4 regions of the Clostridium neonatale genome follow, and region 1 is predicted to be linked to each of the others. Evidence: riboswitches for the same ligand, from Rfam matches in the RefSeq annotation. Region 1 holds a riboswitch; each other region holds the start of a gene.

Evidence for each region. A riboswitch is a leader RNA that binds a small molecule or an ion and turns the genes downstream of it on or off. The one in region 1 is predicted to bind cyclic di-GMP.
Region 2: linked by a shared signal. The riboswitch ahead of flgB (flagellar basal body rod protein FlgB) and the one ahead of CNEONATNEC86_RS19475 (acyltransferase) in region 1 are both predicted to bind cyclic di-GMP.
Region 3: linked by a shared signal. The riboswitch ahead of CNEONATNEC86_RS14135 (response regulator) and the one ahead of CNEONATNEC86_RS19475 (acyltransferase) in region 1 are both predicted to bind cyclic di-GMP.
Region 4: linked by a shared signal. The riboswitch ahead of CNEONATNEC86_RS09020 (response regulator) and the one ahead of CNEONATNEC86_RS19475 (acyltransferase) in region 1 are both predicted to bind cyclic di-GMP.

Annotation. Positions count from the first base shown of each region.
Region 1 is NZ_UICR01000003.1:275,385-279,608, reverse strand. Features, by position in the region: gene CNEONATNEC86_RS19490 (nitrilase-related carbon-nitrogen hydrolase) at 1-277, shown strand, start outside; gene CNEONATNEC86_RS19485 (GNAT family N-acetyltransferase) at 283-876, shown strand; gene CNEONATNEC86_RS19480 (phenylpyruvate tautomerase MIF-related protein) at 1,063-1,407, shown strand; cyclic di-GMP riboswitch class I at 1,613-1,695, shown strand; gene CNEONATNEC86_RS19475 (acyltransferase) at 1,820-2,551, shown strand; gene CNEONATNEC86_RS19470 (methyl-accepting chemotaxis protein) at 2,587-4,224, shown strand, end outside.
Region 2 is NZ_UICR01000002.1:1,174,486-1,178,709, reverse strand. Features, by position in the region: gene CNEONATNEC86_RS17005 (flagellin) at 945-1,787, shown strand; cyclic di-GMP riboswitch class I at 1,917-2,000, shown strand; gene flgB (flagellar basal body rod protein FlgB) at 2,323-2,718, shown strand; gene flgC (flagellar basal body rod protein FlgC) at 2,732-3,142, shown strand; gene fliE (flagellar hook-basal body complex protein FliE) at 3,151-3,456, shown strand; gene fliF (flagellar basal-body MS-ring/collar protein FliF) at 3,489-4,224, shown strand, end outside.
Region 3 is NZ_UICR01000002.1:547,016-551,239, forward strand. Features, by position in the region: gene CNEONATNEC86_RS14135 (response regulator) at 1-2,494, opposite strand, end outside; cyclic di-GMP riboswitch class II at 2,761-2,843, opposite strand; gene CNEONATNEC86_RS14140 (ATP-binding protein) at 3,037-3,495, opposite strand; gene CNEONATNEC86_RS14145 (multicopper oxidase domain-containing protein) at 3,830-4,224, opposite strand, start outside.
Region 4 is NZ_UICR01000001.1:1,949,209-1,953,432, forward strand. Features, by position in the region: partial or broken gene CNEONATNEC86_RS09010 (iron-containing alcohol dehydrogenase) at 1-650, shown strand, start outside; gene CNEONATNEC86_RS09015 (aspartate aminotransferase family protein) at 709-1,923, shown strand; cyclic di-GMP riboswitch class I at 2,186-2,267, shown strand; gene CNEONATNEC86_RS09020 (response regulator) at 2,349-2,714, shown strand; tRNA gene CNEONATNEC86_RS09025 (tRNA-Cys) at 2,811-2,885, opposite strand; gene CNEONATNEC86_RS09030 (DUF6873 family GME fold protein) at 3,059-3,763, opposite strand; gene ytxC (putative sporulation protein YtxC) at 3,949-4,224, shown strand, end outside.

The sequences.
Region 1 (4,224 bases):
TAGAGAAGATCATTGGATATCATTATTGAAAGCACGTGCAATAGAAAATCAATGTTATATTTTTGGAATAAACAGAATTGGGGTAGGAGATGATTTAGAATATAATGGGGCATCTGTTTTTGTATCACCTACTGGTGAATTCTTGAATGATGTGAATTCTAAAGAAGGAATCATCATAAAAAATATAGAATTAGATAAGATTAATAAAGTAAAAAAACAATTTAATATTAAAAAGGATAGAAGAGAAGAGCTTTATTACAAGTTAGGGGGAAATTAGATATAATGGATAAATTAATTAGACTTGCTACTATAGAAGATGGTGCAGAAATATTAGGTATTTATAAGCCATTTATAACAGATACCACAATAACTTTTGAATATGAAGTACCTTCATTAGAAGAATTCGAAGATAGAATGGAAAATATTCAAAGCATATATCCATGGTTTGTATGCGAATTTGATAATAAGATTGTTGGATATGCGTATGCATCTAAATTTAATGAAAGAGCAGCATATGATTGGTCTGTTGACTTTTCTATATACATAAGCCCAGAATATCAAAGAAGAAATATAGGAAAAGCATTATATGATGCATTATTAAAAACTTTGAAAATACAGGGATTTTGCAATGCATATGCATTGATCACATCACCGAACATTAAAAGTGAAAGCATACATAGATCTTTAGGATTTAAAGAAATTGGAGTATGTAAAAATGTTGGATATAAAATGGGGGAATGGCATGATGTAAAGTGGTTTGAATTAGAGTTTGCAAAGCATGATGCTAAACCATATAAACCTAAGACTATTGATGAAATTAAAGAAACAAAAGAATTTATAGAGATATTAGAAGAAGCTAAGCAGATAATAAAATAAATTTCAGTTCTAATAATCACCAATCAGACTAACAGTTATTAGAAAAATATAACAACTGGTGTTAATATAATATTAATACATGTCGTAATAATATTTATTAGATGTGAGTGATTTTTATAATATTAGATTTAATATAAAATTATTGCAAGATGATTATTGTTTAAGAGAATAAAGGAGGAATAGAGTATGCCATTTATAGGATCTAAAATTACAGTAAAAGTTTCTAAAGAGAAAAAAGAAATAATAAAGAAAAGATTAGGTGAAGAAATAGAGTTAGTACCAGGTAAGAGTGAAAGATTTTTAATGGTTGGCTTTGAGGATGAATATTCATTATTTTTCTCAGGTGAAGAATTAGAAAAAGGGGCTTTTGTTGAAGTTAAGATTTTTGGAAAATCAAGTAAGGAAGCTTATGATAAATTAACAAAAGCAATATGTTCAATATATGAAGAAGAACTTGGAATTCCTCAAAACAAGATTTATGTTAAATATGAAGAAGTTGAAAATTGGGGCTGGAATGGTAATAACTTTTAATATAATGAAATATATAATATTAAGAAATCCAATGATAAAATCTATATCATTGGATTTTTAATATTTAGAAAAATATTAAAATAATGTTATAAATTTATTGAGAAAAATACGAAAAAATAGTAGAATATAATTCGTGCTGTAAAAAAGTATAGAAAAAATATAGAAGTCTATGTATATTCCAATCTAAAATATATAGAAAAATTAATAATACTAAAGGCAAAATTAAAGAAATTTAATGACGCAAAACTAAAGGAGCTAAGGTGAAAACTATGCTAGCCAGTTACTAATAATTATTATTTTAAATAATAATATTGTTATTTAAATCAGATTTATTGTATAAGGTAATGCTATTTATTCACAGAATAAATAGCATTTTTTATTAAATATAAATGGAAAATGGAGGAATGAATTAATGGCAATAGAAGAAGCATTAGTAGAAGTAAGAAAAATAGTTGAAGATGGAGTAAATATAGAAGGGCTAGCGAAAATACTAGAAATATTAAAGTGTCCATTTCCAATTGAAGTATTAGAGGAGATGGAGTTATACACAGAATATTTACCTAAGAATACAGAAGATAATTACAATAAAGAAAAAAAATATCTACACTTTTTGTGGGATATTTTAGACAAAACTCCTATGTGTATTGTAGCAAACTTTGCAATTCCATTCAGAAGAATACTTGCTAAAAAGTTATTTAAATCATGTGGTAAAAACTTTATTGCAGAAGAGAATGTTAGGTTTAATGTTCCAGATAATATTGAGATAGGGGATAATGCCTTTATAAATAAAGGGGCATTCATAGATTCAAAGGGAGGAATTAAAATAGGAAACTCAGTTGGAATAGGCGAAGGGGTAAATATATTTACTCACTCTCATTCTGAGCATGAACATTCATTAAGAACATACGGAGAAGTTATAATTGATGACTATGCAAAAATATATGCAAATGCAACTATTTTACCAGGAGTCAATGTGGACAAGCAAGGTATAGTAGCAGCATGTGCTTTGGTTAACAAAAATGTAGAAGCTAATTCTCTTGTGGCAGGAGTTCCAGCAAAGAAAGTTAGAGACAGAATTACTTTAGAAAGAAATTCTGATGAACTAAAACATATTTGGCTTAACGAAGGTATCTATCAAGAATAATATAAATAATTTGTTTATAAAAATGGGGGAATAATATGAAAAAGTTTTTTAAAGTTAATATAGAAAATGAGAAGTCTATAAAAAGAAAATTATTAAAAATAGTTTTACCAATAATAATAGGAGGATTAGTAATACTTACGTTAGGAACATATTTAAGTATTAATAGTTTTGTTAAAAGTGAACTAATCGATTCTATGTCAGCAAGACAAAAGGAATCTACTGAAGGCATAAATTTATGGCTAAAATCAAGACTTGCAGAAGTGCAAGAAACTACATATAGTCCTATTTTGAAAGATATAGCTAATAGTGGAGTGGATTTAGATCTATCTGATGAAGAAACTATTAATACTATAGATAAGATAAATCTATCACGTTGGAATTTTGTTAATGCTGAATATCCCAATGAATATTCAGCAATACATATAATGTCCACATTATCTAAAGAACAATGGAAGGATGCAAGTAATGGCGATAAATTAGAAGCAAGATATTACAATGTAGCTAAAGGTGAGAGTGCTACATCACCATGGGCAAAAGGAATTATAGAAGAAGCTTTCTCAAAGTATTCAAGCACAGGAGAGCCATATGACACTATTTTTAAGCCTTCATATTCTGAAGCTTATGATAAGAATATGGTCATGATGGTTTCATGGGTGAAAGATGATAAAAATCAAGTGAAATTAGGAGCAGCAGCAAGCTTAGCAATAGAATCAATAGAACAAAAAGTTAACAGTTTAAAATATGGGAAAAAAGGTTATAGCATGCTTATAGCTGAAGATGGAACATTTATTGTTCATCCAAATAGTGAGTATCCATTAAAGGTTAATATAAATGATGTTGATGATAAAGAAATTCATAAACTTGCAGAAAATATTAGTTCAGAAAAATCAAAAGTAGTTGAATTAGGATATGGATTAAATAAAAAAGTAGCTTTTTGTGAACAGGTTGAGACAACAGGATGGACAGTTATTAATATTGTTGATCAGAATGAACTTTTTTCATCAGTAAATAAGGTTATGATGTTTATTTTAATAATTGCTGTCATCTTAGTTGTTGGACTATCTAGAGCTATATATAAAATATCTAATAAGCTTCTTAATCCTATAGATGATATATGCATATTTGCTGATAAGGTTTCTCAAGGAAACTTAAGTGAGCTTATAGAAATAAAATCAGATGATGAAATCGGAAAAGTAGCAGAAGCATTTAATAATACAATAAAGAATCTTAGAGACTACATATCAGAAATAGATAAAACATTAGATAATGTGGCAAAAGGTAATTTTGACATTAATATTGAATATGAATATAAAGGTGACTTTATAAATATTAAAAAATCATTGATAAATATAATATCTTCTATGAATGAGACTTTTAAGGAAATAAAAGAAGCAACAGTACAAGTAAAAGGTGGATCAGAACAAGTAGCATCAACAGCACAAACATTATCACAAGGGGCGGCAGAACAAGCGAGTGGAATTGAAGAGTTGACAGCATCAATTGGCGAAATTAATGAAGAGGTTCAAAATTCAGCTAACAATGCTAAGGATACTAACAAAATTGCATATGATTTAGGTGAACAGATACAAGGAAGTAATGAAAAAATGAAAGAAATGTTATATGCAATGAATGAAATAGAAAATTCATCTAGAAATATTAAAGAAGTTATAACT
Region 2 (4,224 bases), on a different contig from region 1:
TTGAGAGGTATTATCACTTATTATAGTTTTGAAAATTTTGTTAAACTTATTAATATATATGTTACGGATACTATTGAGCGTGTTAATAAATGTTCAGTAGTTTTATATGTAATTTTATGAATGATGACACTCTTTGTTTTGCGCTCGAGAATAGTCAGAAGAACACAGTCATTGTTGAATTTTTACCAATAACCAAATTCTTCACGATTATCGATATCAGTTGGATGCTTAGTATAACTTTTTCTTATGATTATTTACTTTTGCAGGTTTAGCCTTTCTACACAGGTTATTGGTAAATCTGAATTAAGAACAGATAGCAAGTCAAGATTGATATATTCATGTAAAGTTTTAGTACAGACTATTTGAAAGCGTTGAAACTTGCCGTTGGTGATAGCATTACCTATTCACATCTGGTGAGCATGAATGATTTTTTCTTTTATAACATCATAATTAATGAAATAACTGTATTCTAGGTGTTTAAATGTGAGACAAGAATACTGGCGATTATTTTTATAAATATCTTCGCAAGTATCTGCAAGATACATTTTAACGTAGTTTAATTGCCTAATCTGTGTAGTTGTGCCACGATGTATCTAATTAAAAATAGTATTTATTGTGTGATTTAGCTTTTTAGCTATTTTGTAAGTTGAAAAACATAATTAAGACGAAGTTCAATAGTCATACTTTCTTTGAAATCCAAGTGTTTATTTTTTATTTATTCCGCGTTATGATTCATAGTGATTGTTTTTTGTGTTGCACTTTCTTTAGAGATTAAATTATAGCATAGATAATCCATTATGGATTTTTTGTTAGCTCAATTTCATTTTACAATTAATCAGAACTATATCCTTTAAGAAAATAAATTAAAGATTATAATTAAATCTCCGATAAATAAAGTAATTAAAACGAAATATAAATGAAAAAGTACTTTGGAGGTTTATTATATGAGATTAAATCATAATATGTATTCACTTGGAATATTTAAGACATATTCAAGGAACGTTGATAATTATTCTAAAGCAATGAATAACGTGAGTACAGGATATAAAATAAATAGTGCGAAGGATAATCCAAATAAAATAGCTCAGGCAGAAACTTTAAGAATGACTGTTATTGGAAGAAATGCAGCAAGCTCTAATATACAAGATACAAGTTCTATGCTTCAAACTTTTGATGGTGCACTTCAAGAAATGAATAATAATGTATCAAGATTAAAGCAATTAACAGTTCAAGCTGCTACGGAAACTATTAATGATGAGGATAGAGCAGTAATTCAAAAAGAAATTGAAGGGATAAAGTCATCATTAAATGAGTTAGCTAATAATACAGAATTTAATGGTGTTAAATTATCAGATAATTTAGTAACTGATAATGCCAACACTACTAGATTTATGAAAACAACAATTGGAACATTATCTGGAGAAATTATTGATATTCCTCGTTTTAATGTATCAACAGCTGCTTTAAAAATAGATGATATAGATGTTACATCAATAGCTGGAGCACAGGCGTCACTTGAAAAAGTTGATGATGCAGTGGTATGTCTTACAGATATAAGAAGCAGATATGGAGCTATTCAATCAAGACTAGATGATACTAGTGATAGCATGAGTGAAATAAGCGATGTATTAACAAGTGCACAAAGTAGTCTGGCAGATGCTGATATTGCAAAGGAAGTTATGGAAATAACAAAAAATAAGATATTGATTGACTCAGGAATAGGGTTAATGGCTCAAAGCAATAAATTACCACAGGATGCATTGAATATTTTAGCAAATGTAAGATAGATTATATATTTAAGTTGTTCTTAAAATAATGTTTTATAATTAATTTAAGAACAACTTTTAACATTAAATATAAATAAATACAAATTTTACTTGAAAAGATTGTAAAAAAATAGTATTATATATATAATAAAATATTAATAGCAAAGCAAGAGAAATTTTGTGACGCAAAGCTATAGGGACTACGGTTTAATACTAAGTCAGCCAGTTGCTAAGAAAGTATTTACTTTTGAAATATGATGCAAGCTGCTATTTTAAAGTTAGTATAAAAATAGCAGTTTTATTTTGCTTGTTTTTAAATGGAAAAAAGCAATTAAAAAATTTTAAAGGCAACAAAAGAAATTATTATGATACATACTTAATGATAAATATATTTCTGTGAAAAATATATAGATTAATTGTTATGTTTATTTTATAATTAATATAGATAATATTGTATTTTTATATTGAAAATACAATATTAATAATATTTAATTGATTATAACAGAATTTTATGTTATTTTTTAATATATTTAAAATAGAAAAGGGAAGTGAAGAAATGGGAATAATGTCTATTGGTTCAGACGAAAACTATAATTTGCTAAAAGAAGGGTTAAAAGCATCGAATATGAGAGCTAAAGTAATAGCTAATAATATGGCTAATATTAATACAAAAGATTATAAAAAATTTGCAGTAGTATTTGAAGAAAATTTAGAAAAAGATAATTCGAGCTTTGAGTTGAAGAAAACAAATTCTAAACATATATCTGGAGATAATAGTATTGATGGTAACATATCCATAGAACAAGAAAAAGGGACAAGTATGAGGAACGATGGAAATAATGTTGATCTTGATATAGAAAAAGTCAATCAGGCAGCAAACACTCTAAAGTATAATGCACTTATTACTAGAATAAGTGGGAAAATTAATGAACTTAAGTCTGTTATAAAGTAAAGGGGTTGAAGAAATGAATGCATTTAGTTCAATGCAGATAAGTGCTACGGGACTCGCAGCAGAGAGATTAAGAATGGATACTATAACTTCTAATATGGCAAATGCTCAGACTACAAGAAGTGCTGATGGAAGTGGAGCATACGTTAGAAAAGTGGCAGTGTTTCAAGAGGCACTAGATGCTAGTGGAAATATGGCAGGAGTAAAGGCTGTAAAGATTCAAAAGGATGAGTCTCCCCTTAGAGAGGTATATGATCCAACTCATCCAGATGCAGATCCTGAAACCGGATATGTAACTATGCCGAATGTAAATGTATTAAATGAAATGGCTGATATGATGGTGTCAACAAGATCGTATGAAGCTAATTTAGATACCTTTAATGCATTAAAGTCAATGTTTTCAAAAGCATTAGAAATAGGAAAGTAGGTATATAGATGAGAATAGAAGATAATTTTAATTTAAGATTACAGCAGTTTCAAAATAAGTTTGAAGAAAATGATGGTAAGGATGCAACTAGTAATAGTAATGAATTTTCTAGTATGTTAAAAAAATGTGTAGACAATGTTAATGAAGCCGCAACAGAATCAAATGCCACAACAAATGCATTTGTAAAAGGTGATGATGTTACAATTGATGAAGTTATGGTGAAAGCAGCAGAAGCAAATTTAAGTTTGCAGTTTTTAACTACAACTAGAGACAAGCTGGTTGAAGGGTATAAAGAATTAATTAAGATGCAATAAAAATGCAAGAGGATATGTAAGGGGAGCTTGAAATGAAAAAACTTTTAGAGAAAGTTAAGGAGCTTTTAGAAAAGTTTAAATCGCAGAGCAAAAAAGTGAAGATTGTAGAAATTGTTGCGGTGATAGCTATAATTGCTGCAATAATAAGTGCTATCATTTATTCAAATGCAAATAAATATAAGGTTTTATTTTCAAATCTTGATGCAAAAGATGCTCAAACGGTTATGTCAACTTTAGAAGATGACGGTGTTTCATATAAAAGTCAAAGTGATACTAACACCATTCTAGTACCAAAAGAAAAAGTTGATGAATTGAAACTTAAATTAGCTCCAAGTTTAACCTCAGGAACTATAGGGTATGAACTTATGGATAATTCTAGTTCATTTGGTATGACAGATGAACAATTTCAATTAAATAAGAAGAGAATGATTGAAGGAGAATTAGAAAGAACTATTAAGGGGTTTGAACAAATAGAAGAAGCAAGGGTACATATTACAGAACCAACAGATTCTGTATTCGTAACAGATAAAGAACCTGGAAAGGCTTCAGTTACTTTGAAATTAAAGCAAGGCGAAAGTTTAGATAAAAATCAAGTAAAGGCTATAGTAGCATTAGTTTCAAAAAGCAATAAAAATATTCCAGAAGAAAATATCACAGTAGTTGATAGTAACATGAATTTACTAACTAAGGATATTGAAGATGGACAAAATACTGTAGATGATGAAACAATAACAAAGCAGCATACCTTAGAAAAGAATTACGAAGAGA
Region 3 (4,224 bases), on a different contig from region 1:
CATCATCTTCAATTATTAAAAGAAGCTTTTCATCTTCTTTTTTACTTTCGTAATGCTCATCTTTGGTGAACTCATTAATATCATTTTCTGATATTATTTTTTCTTCCAAATTGTCATGATAATTTTTATCAATACTCGAATATTCCTCTTTATTTAACTTAACTTGTTCCATATTATCATTATCTAAAAATACTAAGGTAAATTTACTTCCTTTTCCTTCCTCACTTTTCAAATAAATGTTTCCTCCAAGTAAACGAGCAAGTTCTCTTGAAATAGATAACCCGAGTCCTGTCCCTCCATATTTTCTACTAATTGTTCCATCCACTTGCTTAAAAGCCTCAAAAATTAAAGTTTGTTTATCAGCAGGTATACCTATGCCTGTATCTATGATTTCTATACTTATTAATTTATTAACATTTTCCTCAATTTTATAATTTTTAATATCTTCTTCTTTAGGTCTGCATATATTCATTTTTACATAACCAGTCTCAGTAAATTTAAATGCATTAGACAATAAATTATTTATTATTTGTTGAAGTCTTTGCTCATCAGATATTATTTTCTCAGGTAATCCATCTTCAATTTCTATCTTAAAATCTATGTTTTTTTGCAAAATTATTGGAGTAAATAAACTTTTTGTATTCTCAGCTAATTCTGCTAAATTCACTTGGTCAAAATTTATATCTATTTTACCAGATTCAACTTTAGACAAATCCAAGATATCATCAATAAGCCTAAGAAGATTTTTACCAGAAGAATGAATAGTTTTTGAATATTCTAATTGTTTTTCTGTTAATGGCTCATTAGCTTTTTTATTTTCTAGTAATTGAGAAAGAACTATAATACTATTTAAAGGAGTTCTTAATTCATGAGACATATTAGCTAAAAACTCAGATTTGTATTTATTAGCAATCTCTAACTCCTTAGCCTTTCCTTCAATTTCATGGTTTGCTTTCCTTAAAAGTTTATTATTTTCACTTATATCTCTCTTTTGCTGTTCTAATTTTTTAGTTTGCTCTTCAAGCTCCTCATTTGATACTCTTAACTCTTCCTGCTGAGTTTGCAGATTCATTTCAGACTGTTTTAGAATCTTAGCTTGCTCTTCTAATTCTTCATTATTTTGTCTTAATTCCTCTTGCTGTACTTGTAATTCTTCTGCCTGTACTAAAGTCTTATTAAGAAGTACCTCCATTTTTGTTTGTGCTTTTGTTAAATTTATACTTGTAGCTATGTTTTCACTAACTTGTTCAATAAATTTTAATTGTACATCCGTAAATTGATTAAATGATCCTAGCTCTATTATGCATTCTATTTCCTCGTGATACATACAAGGAGCAATTAATATGTTCTTGGGAACTGCCTCTCCAAGGCCAGAAATAATTTTCATATAATCAGCTGGTACATCTTGTACTAAAACAATCTTGTCTTCTAGAGTAGCTTGTCCAACTAATCCTTCACCTATATTAAATTCATCAGGTGAACCTTCTGAACTATTATAAGAATAGCTTCCAAATACTTTAAAAGTGTTGCTATCCGTTTTAACATAAAATCTTCCAATTTGCATATTTAAATATCTACATATGTATGTAATTATACGAGAACTTAATGTGTTAATTTCTCGTACACCTCGCATTTCTTCATTTAGCTCTGCTCTACCAGTTGTCAGCCAGCTTTGGTTTCTATTCTCAGAAATTAATTCCTTAAGCTTAGTCATAAATATATTAAAATATCTAGCCATCTTGCCAATCTCATCTTCTGAATTACTCATTAGCCTAGCTTCTAAATTAACTTCTCCTTCTGCTATTTCTCTAAAAGTATTTGTAACAACTTTTACAGGATTAACAATCATCCTAATAGATAAACTTGCTATAATAATTGCTGCTATAGTCGCTAAAGCTCCTCCTGTTAGCATAATAACTCTTGTTTCTTTCTCCATTTTAATGAGATCCGCATTTCTGTTCTGCAGTAGCCTTTCTTCTTCATTATTAATATCTCCAAGTATTGAACGTAATTCATCCATCATGTTTTTTCCATAACCTGATTGAACAATAGCAATCAAATCTTCTAATTTTAACTTTCCTGAAGAAACTTCTTTTCTCTTAGCTATTATTATGTTTTTTTCCCATTCAACCCATTCTTTATATTTATTATTAATATTATATAACCTTTGTTGTTGTTCAGAGTTATCTTCTGTAAGTTGCTTGAGTTTATCATAGTGATTTTCATAAGAAGAATTTCCTTTATTAAATGGTTCGAGAAAACTTTCATTCCCAGTAATAACGTATCCTCTTGCTCCTGTTTCCATATCTAATAAACTCATAAGAAGGCAATCTGACTCTTGAATAACTTTATATGTATGACCATTCCATTTGACTGCTTCGGATTCTTTAACAAAATTTATATAGGTATTGCCAATAACCGCCAACATTATTAAAATAATGATTCCAAAGCCTATGAACATTTTTTGGCCTATACTTAACCGCCTTATAATCAATATATCACCCCCTTTTAATAATTTATTTAATTTTTATAATAAGTTTATTTGTATTTATATAAGTTCCAATAAAATTACTTCATATGAGCCATATATCCTTTTTGGGTTTAGGGCAGATTTTAATGAAGATTCTTAATTAGAACATATATATCAGTAATTTCATTAATATATAAATAAATACTTATGTATAATTAAAATCTAGTATATATTTCCTTATTCATAAATTTTCACATATTTTCTATCATCAAAAACGCCAACAATCTTGATTAATTGTTGGCGGGTTGCACTACTAGTTCAAAATCCTCAAAGTGCCCAAATAAAGAGAATTTATCATTACTTCCAGATTTATTATGTTTTCATAGAATTTATATATATAATATTCTAATAACTCCATATATTCAAGCATATTTTGATAAAAAATATAATTATTTGCATTAAAATATGCATCTAAGAATTTCATTAGCAATTAACTTTAGCACTTGTATTAATTATCAATTAAAAGAATTCTTATTTGTTTTTTGGTGAAAATAAATGAGAATTCTTTATTTATTTATATATGGATTTAGCTGTATTTGAATATCTATATTATTTTCATTCAAAAAAGCATTAATTTTTCCATTCATTTGTTCTGTTAGTAATTTTACAATTGATAATCCAAGTCCTGTTGATTTACCTCGTGATTTCTCAGCAACATAAAATTTATCAAATAAATTGTCAATATTAATTTCATTACTATCTGAAATAGGATTTTTAAAAGATAAAATTATACTTTCATCTTTAATGAAAATATCAATAACAACATCTCCATCGGAATAATTCAAGGCATTTTTCATAAGATTTTGGATAATACGATTTATCTTTTCTTCATTACCAAGCACATATATGGGGTCTTCTGTATTAAGTTCCACTTCCATATGTTTTTTTTCAAATTGCTGTACATAATCAACAACATTATTTGCTATACTATTTGTCAAATTAATCTTTGTGAGATTAATTTCCAATCTAGATATCTCAAGATAATACAGATTAAGTAAAATTATTTTTTACTTAATCTGTATCCCATTCCCCATACTGTTTCTATGTATTCTTCAGTTTCATTTATACTTCTTTTACTCCTTATTGGTAGACCAGTCTATATGCTTTTTGACGTCAAAATAAAAATGCATTGTGCCTATGACAAGTGGTATGACCATAGGTACAACGCATTGCTTATTTAAAGTATAGCATAAATTTTTTTATTGGTGTAATACCAAAATTTATTTTTTTCTTATAACTGGAATTTCACATTACAAAAATAGAGTTTAATAAAAACTTTGTATATTCATTCTTAGGATTTTATAATTCTGATGTATTCTTATCTTTAATTCTAAAAATTCCCCACATACCTGATTCTATATCCCATTTTATAATTCCTGACCTATATAAATAGTCACCTGGTATCATAGATGCTCCATTTATTAACTCAAGATTAAATACGTTTCCTACACTCATGGCTCCTTGAGCTGATATAATATTTGTAAATGGATCATCTGGCTGAGCTTTCCATTTATGACCATGAAGCACGAAACAAGTATTTCTTGGTTTGTCTGCTGGCATTAGTAGTCTTATAATAACTCTTTCTCCTGGTGATGCTTCAAATATTGGTGTAGCTGGATCTTCATGAACTACAGAACTAAATACATTTGCTATATCTGATTCATCTGGGTTATCTCCTAATCTATTAAAAAATC
Region 4 (4,224 bases), on a different contig from region 1:
AAGATGTAATGCTATAATCGCAAAGGCATCCATAGTAGATCCAGAGCTTATGACTACAATGCCAAAGCATATTTTAGCATCAGTTGGGTTTGATGCACTTTCTTTGTCACAATATGGAGGCATATATATCTAAAAATGCCCAGCCAATTACTACAATGATGGCACTACAGGGAATTGAATTAATAGGAAAAAATTTAGTTAGAGCTTATAAAAATCCAGAAGATATGGAAGCATTTGATGCGATAACATGGGCAAGCACATTAGGTGGAATGGTAATCAATACTGCTGGGGTAACAGCATCACATGGCATGGAACATCCTGCAAGTGGATTAAGAGATATTGTACATGGAAGAGGCCTCGCAGCATTGACACCTGTTATCTATGAGGAATCAATATGTGTAGCGCCTGAAAAATTTGCTGTAATATCAAAATTATTGGGTGGAGCTGATGAAAATGACTGTGTAAAGTCAATAAGAAAATTATTAAAAGATATAGATTTAGAGACAACACTTAAAGAGCAGGGGATAAAAGAAGAAGATATAGATTGGATGTCAGAAAATTGCTTAAAGGTATCTCAAGGAAGTATGAATATTCATCCTGTGAAATTTGAATTAGAAGATATTAAAAGAATATATAGAAAAGCACTTTAATAAAGTAGTATCAGAATTTAATTTGAATTAAATAAATTACGAGTAAGGTGAATTTATCATGAAATTAAAAGATGTAAAACTATCAAAAGAAGAATTAAAAGGATTAGTAAGCAAATATATGATTGATACTTACGAAAGATTTGATTTTGTAGCAGAAACTGCAAAAGATATGTACTTGTATGATGAAGGAGGTGATGGATATTTAGATTTTTATGGTGGTATTGCAGTTAATAGTGCAGGGAATTGTAATGAAAAAGTAGTAGCCGCTATTAAGGATCAGGTAGAAGATATAATCCATACATTTAATTATCCATATACAATTCCTCAAGCATTACTTGCAAAATTAATTTGTGAGACAATAGGGATGGATAAAATTTTTTATCAAAGTACAGGGACAGAAGCAAATGAAGCAATGATAAAAATGGCAAGAAAATATGGAGTGGATGAATATGGACCAAACAAATATAATATTGTAACAGCTAAAAATGGTTTCCACGGAAGAACATATGGATCTATGTCAGCAACAGGACAACCTGATAATGGATGTCAAATTGGATTTAAGCCAATGGTACCTGGATTTACTTATGCTGAATATAATAATTTGCAAGCATTTAAAGATGCATGTACGGAAAATACAATAGCTATAATGATTGAACCAATACAGGGAGAAGGTGGAGTACATCCAGCAACACAAGAATTTATGCAAGGGCTTAGAAAACTCTGCGATGAAAAAGGAATGCTACTATTATTGGATGAAGTTCAAACAGGATGGTGCAGAACCGGTAAAACTATGGCGTACATGCATTACAATGTAAAACCGGATATTGTGTCAATGGCGAAAGCTATGGGAGGCGGAATGCCAATAGCAGCAATATGTGCAACTGAAAAAGTGTCTAAAGCATTTACACTTGGATCTCATGGAACAACTTATGGAGGAAATCCAGTATGTTGTGCTGCTTCATATGCACAAATTAATGAATTAATTGATAAAGACTTAGCAGGAAATGCTGAAAAGATGGGAGAATATCTTAAAGCTAAGTTAAAAGAGTTACCACATATAGTAGAAGTGCGTGGAAAAGGATTATTAGTTGGGGTTGAATTTGACCAAAATATTGCTGTAGATGTTAAGCATGCATGTTTTGATAGAAAGCTTTTAATTACAGCTATTGGAGGAAATACAATTCGTATGGTTCCACCGCTAATATTAAATGAAGAGGATTGTGATAAAGCTTTTGAAATAATAAAGGAATCAGTAGATGACGTTGTTAAATAATCTGCATTAATTAAAAGCCTGTTGAGTATCTCAATAGGCTTTTTGAATATTAATATTTGAAGATGAGTAGTAGTTAAGCTTATGTTTATAATCGAAGAAATAATGTGATGTTTTTAATAATGAATTAAAAACATGAGAAATATTGGACGAAAACGTGAATTTATGTGAAAATTTTGAAGAAATGAAAATTAATGATTGAAAATTAAAGCCTTTAATGATAATATAAGTATAGAATTTAGTACAAGCTAAAAGTATAAAAAATAATTTAATAGGGCAAAGCAGTTGAAAAGCTGTGACGCAAAGCTAAAGGGCCTTTTCCTAATGGATGGCAGCCAGTTGCATTTTACATAAGGGGCTATTTCATTTAAAAAATGCAATAAAGCTCTTTTTTAATGCCTTTGTCTATTTATAAATAGGAGGAAAAAATGAGTAAAAAAATTTTGATATGTGATGATACTATATTTATGAGAAAGATGCTTAGAGAAATTTTGACAGAAAACGGTTATGAGGTAGTTGGAGAAGCTGAAAATGGAAAAGTGGCCATAGAAAAATATAATCAGTTAAGTCCAGATTTAACTTTGATGGATATAACTATGCCGGAAATGGATGGAGTTAATGCACTTATTGGGATTCTTGAAAGTGATGTTGATGCCAATGTAATCATGTGTTCTGCAATGGGACAGGAAAACGTTGTAGTTAGTGCAATAAAAGCAGGAGCCAAAGACTTTATAGTTAAACCTTTTAAAAATGAAAGAGTAGTAGAAGCGGTAAGAAGAACAATCGGAGATTAATGATGTATTAACCTAAAAAATCTAAAATAAATATGTTTTAAAACCAAAAGGAAAAAGCTCGTAGGCGAGAGAATTCTCAAGTCTACGGGCTTTTTATGGAGGCACCACCCAGATTTGAACTGAGGAATAAAGGTTTTGCAGACCTCTGCCTTACCACTTGGCTATAGTGCCTTAATCTTAATTAAATATCTTATATTAATAATATAGCTAAATTGAGAAAAAATGTTACTAAAAAATCTCATTTAAAAATAAAATCTGCATAAGCCTAGAAAAATAGGACTTATGCAGATTTTATTTTTAAAAGTAACATACAGAAACACAAATCATATTATATATGGACATGACTAAAGAGTAAGCAGACTGCCCCTGTCTATTAATTTACCTTTTCTAAGATAAATTGGCTCAATGTCATATTTAAAAAGAAACTCTTTTATTTTATTTCCGTACTTGTAATATGATAAATCACCAAAGAAAGCCATCTTGTTATTTGAAATCATTCCACCAACGCCACCTATAAATCCATAATTTAAAGATGGAAGTAGTATATCACCAGGAGGTACCAATAATATATCAAAATCATAATTTTTTAATACGTTAAAAATTCCTTTATCACTAGTTATCAATGAATTTTCTCTCACCGGCAGTATAGAACACTTGGTATAACCTTGAGGCACAGAAATAACAATTTTATAAGTTTGAGAACCAAGTAGATTTTCATCAGTATATTTTGTATTGTGTATGAAATATTTATCGGTTATAAATGCATTTAAAAAAATATCTCCAGGATATGTATTAGACAAAGTATTTTTTGAAACAATATATTTTATGTTGTTATCAAGTAGAAAATTTTTAAAATTATTATGGATTTTATTATGGATTATTACTTTATGTTCACTATCATTTTTTAAAATATTCATTTGAATATCTGGATGACCATTAATTGCTTTATATACAAGATCACATTGTGGTACCGATATAACATTAAGGTTTAAAGCAGAAAGATTCAATAATTCTTCTTTACTAATTCTATAATCAACAAAACAATACATTGAAAAACTCCTTAAGATTTATTTTATTAGAATGTTGCTACAATTATATTTTTATTCTATATATAACATGGTGTCAATAAATTTAATTTATATCTAAACATTATAGGAAAATATTCAACTTACAATTATTTAGGGAAAAAACAAATAAAATTATACATACAAATATTAAGAAGGGAGTGAAATCCATGCTTATTTTAAAATTAGCTTATGATGATGATTTGTCTTTTTCGAAAGATTTGCAAGAGCTAAGAGAACGACTTAAGAAGAAAGATATTTTAATAGGGCTTGTAGAAAGCATAGAAGGCAAGACTCATATAATTAAAATAATCTGTGAAGAAAATTGCTATAATGAAAAGATAAAAGAAATTATTAATATGTATGTTAGCAATATTTTATATAGAATTGTTATTGAGAATTATAGAAAAAAAGAAATGTTCGAGTTTTTAACTGATAATTATTTT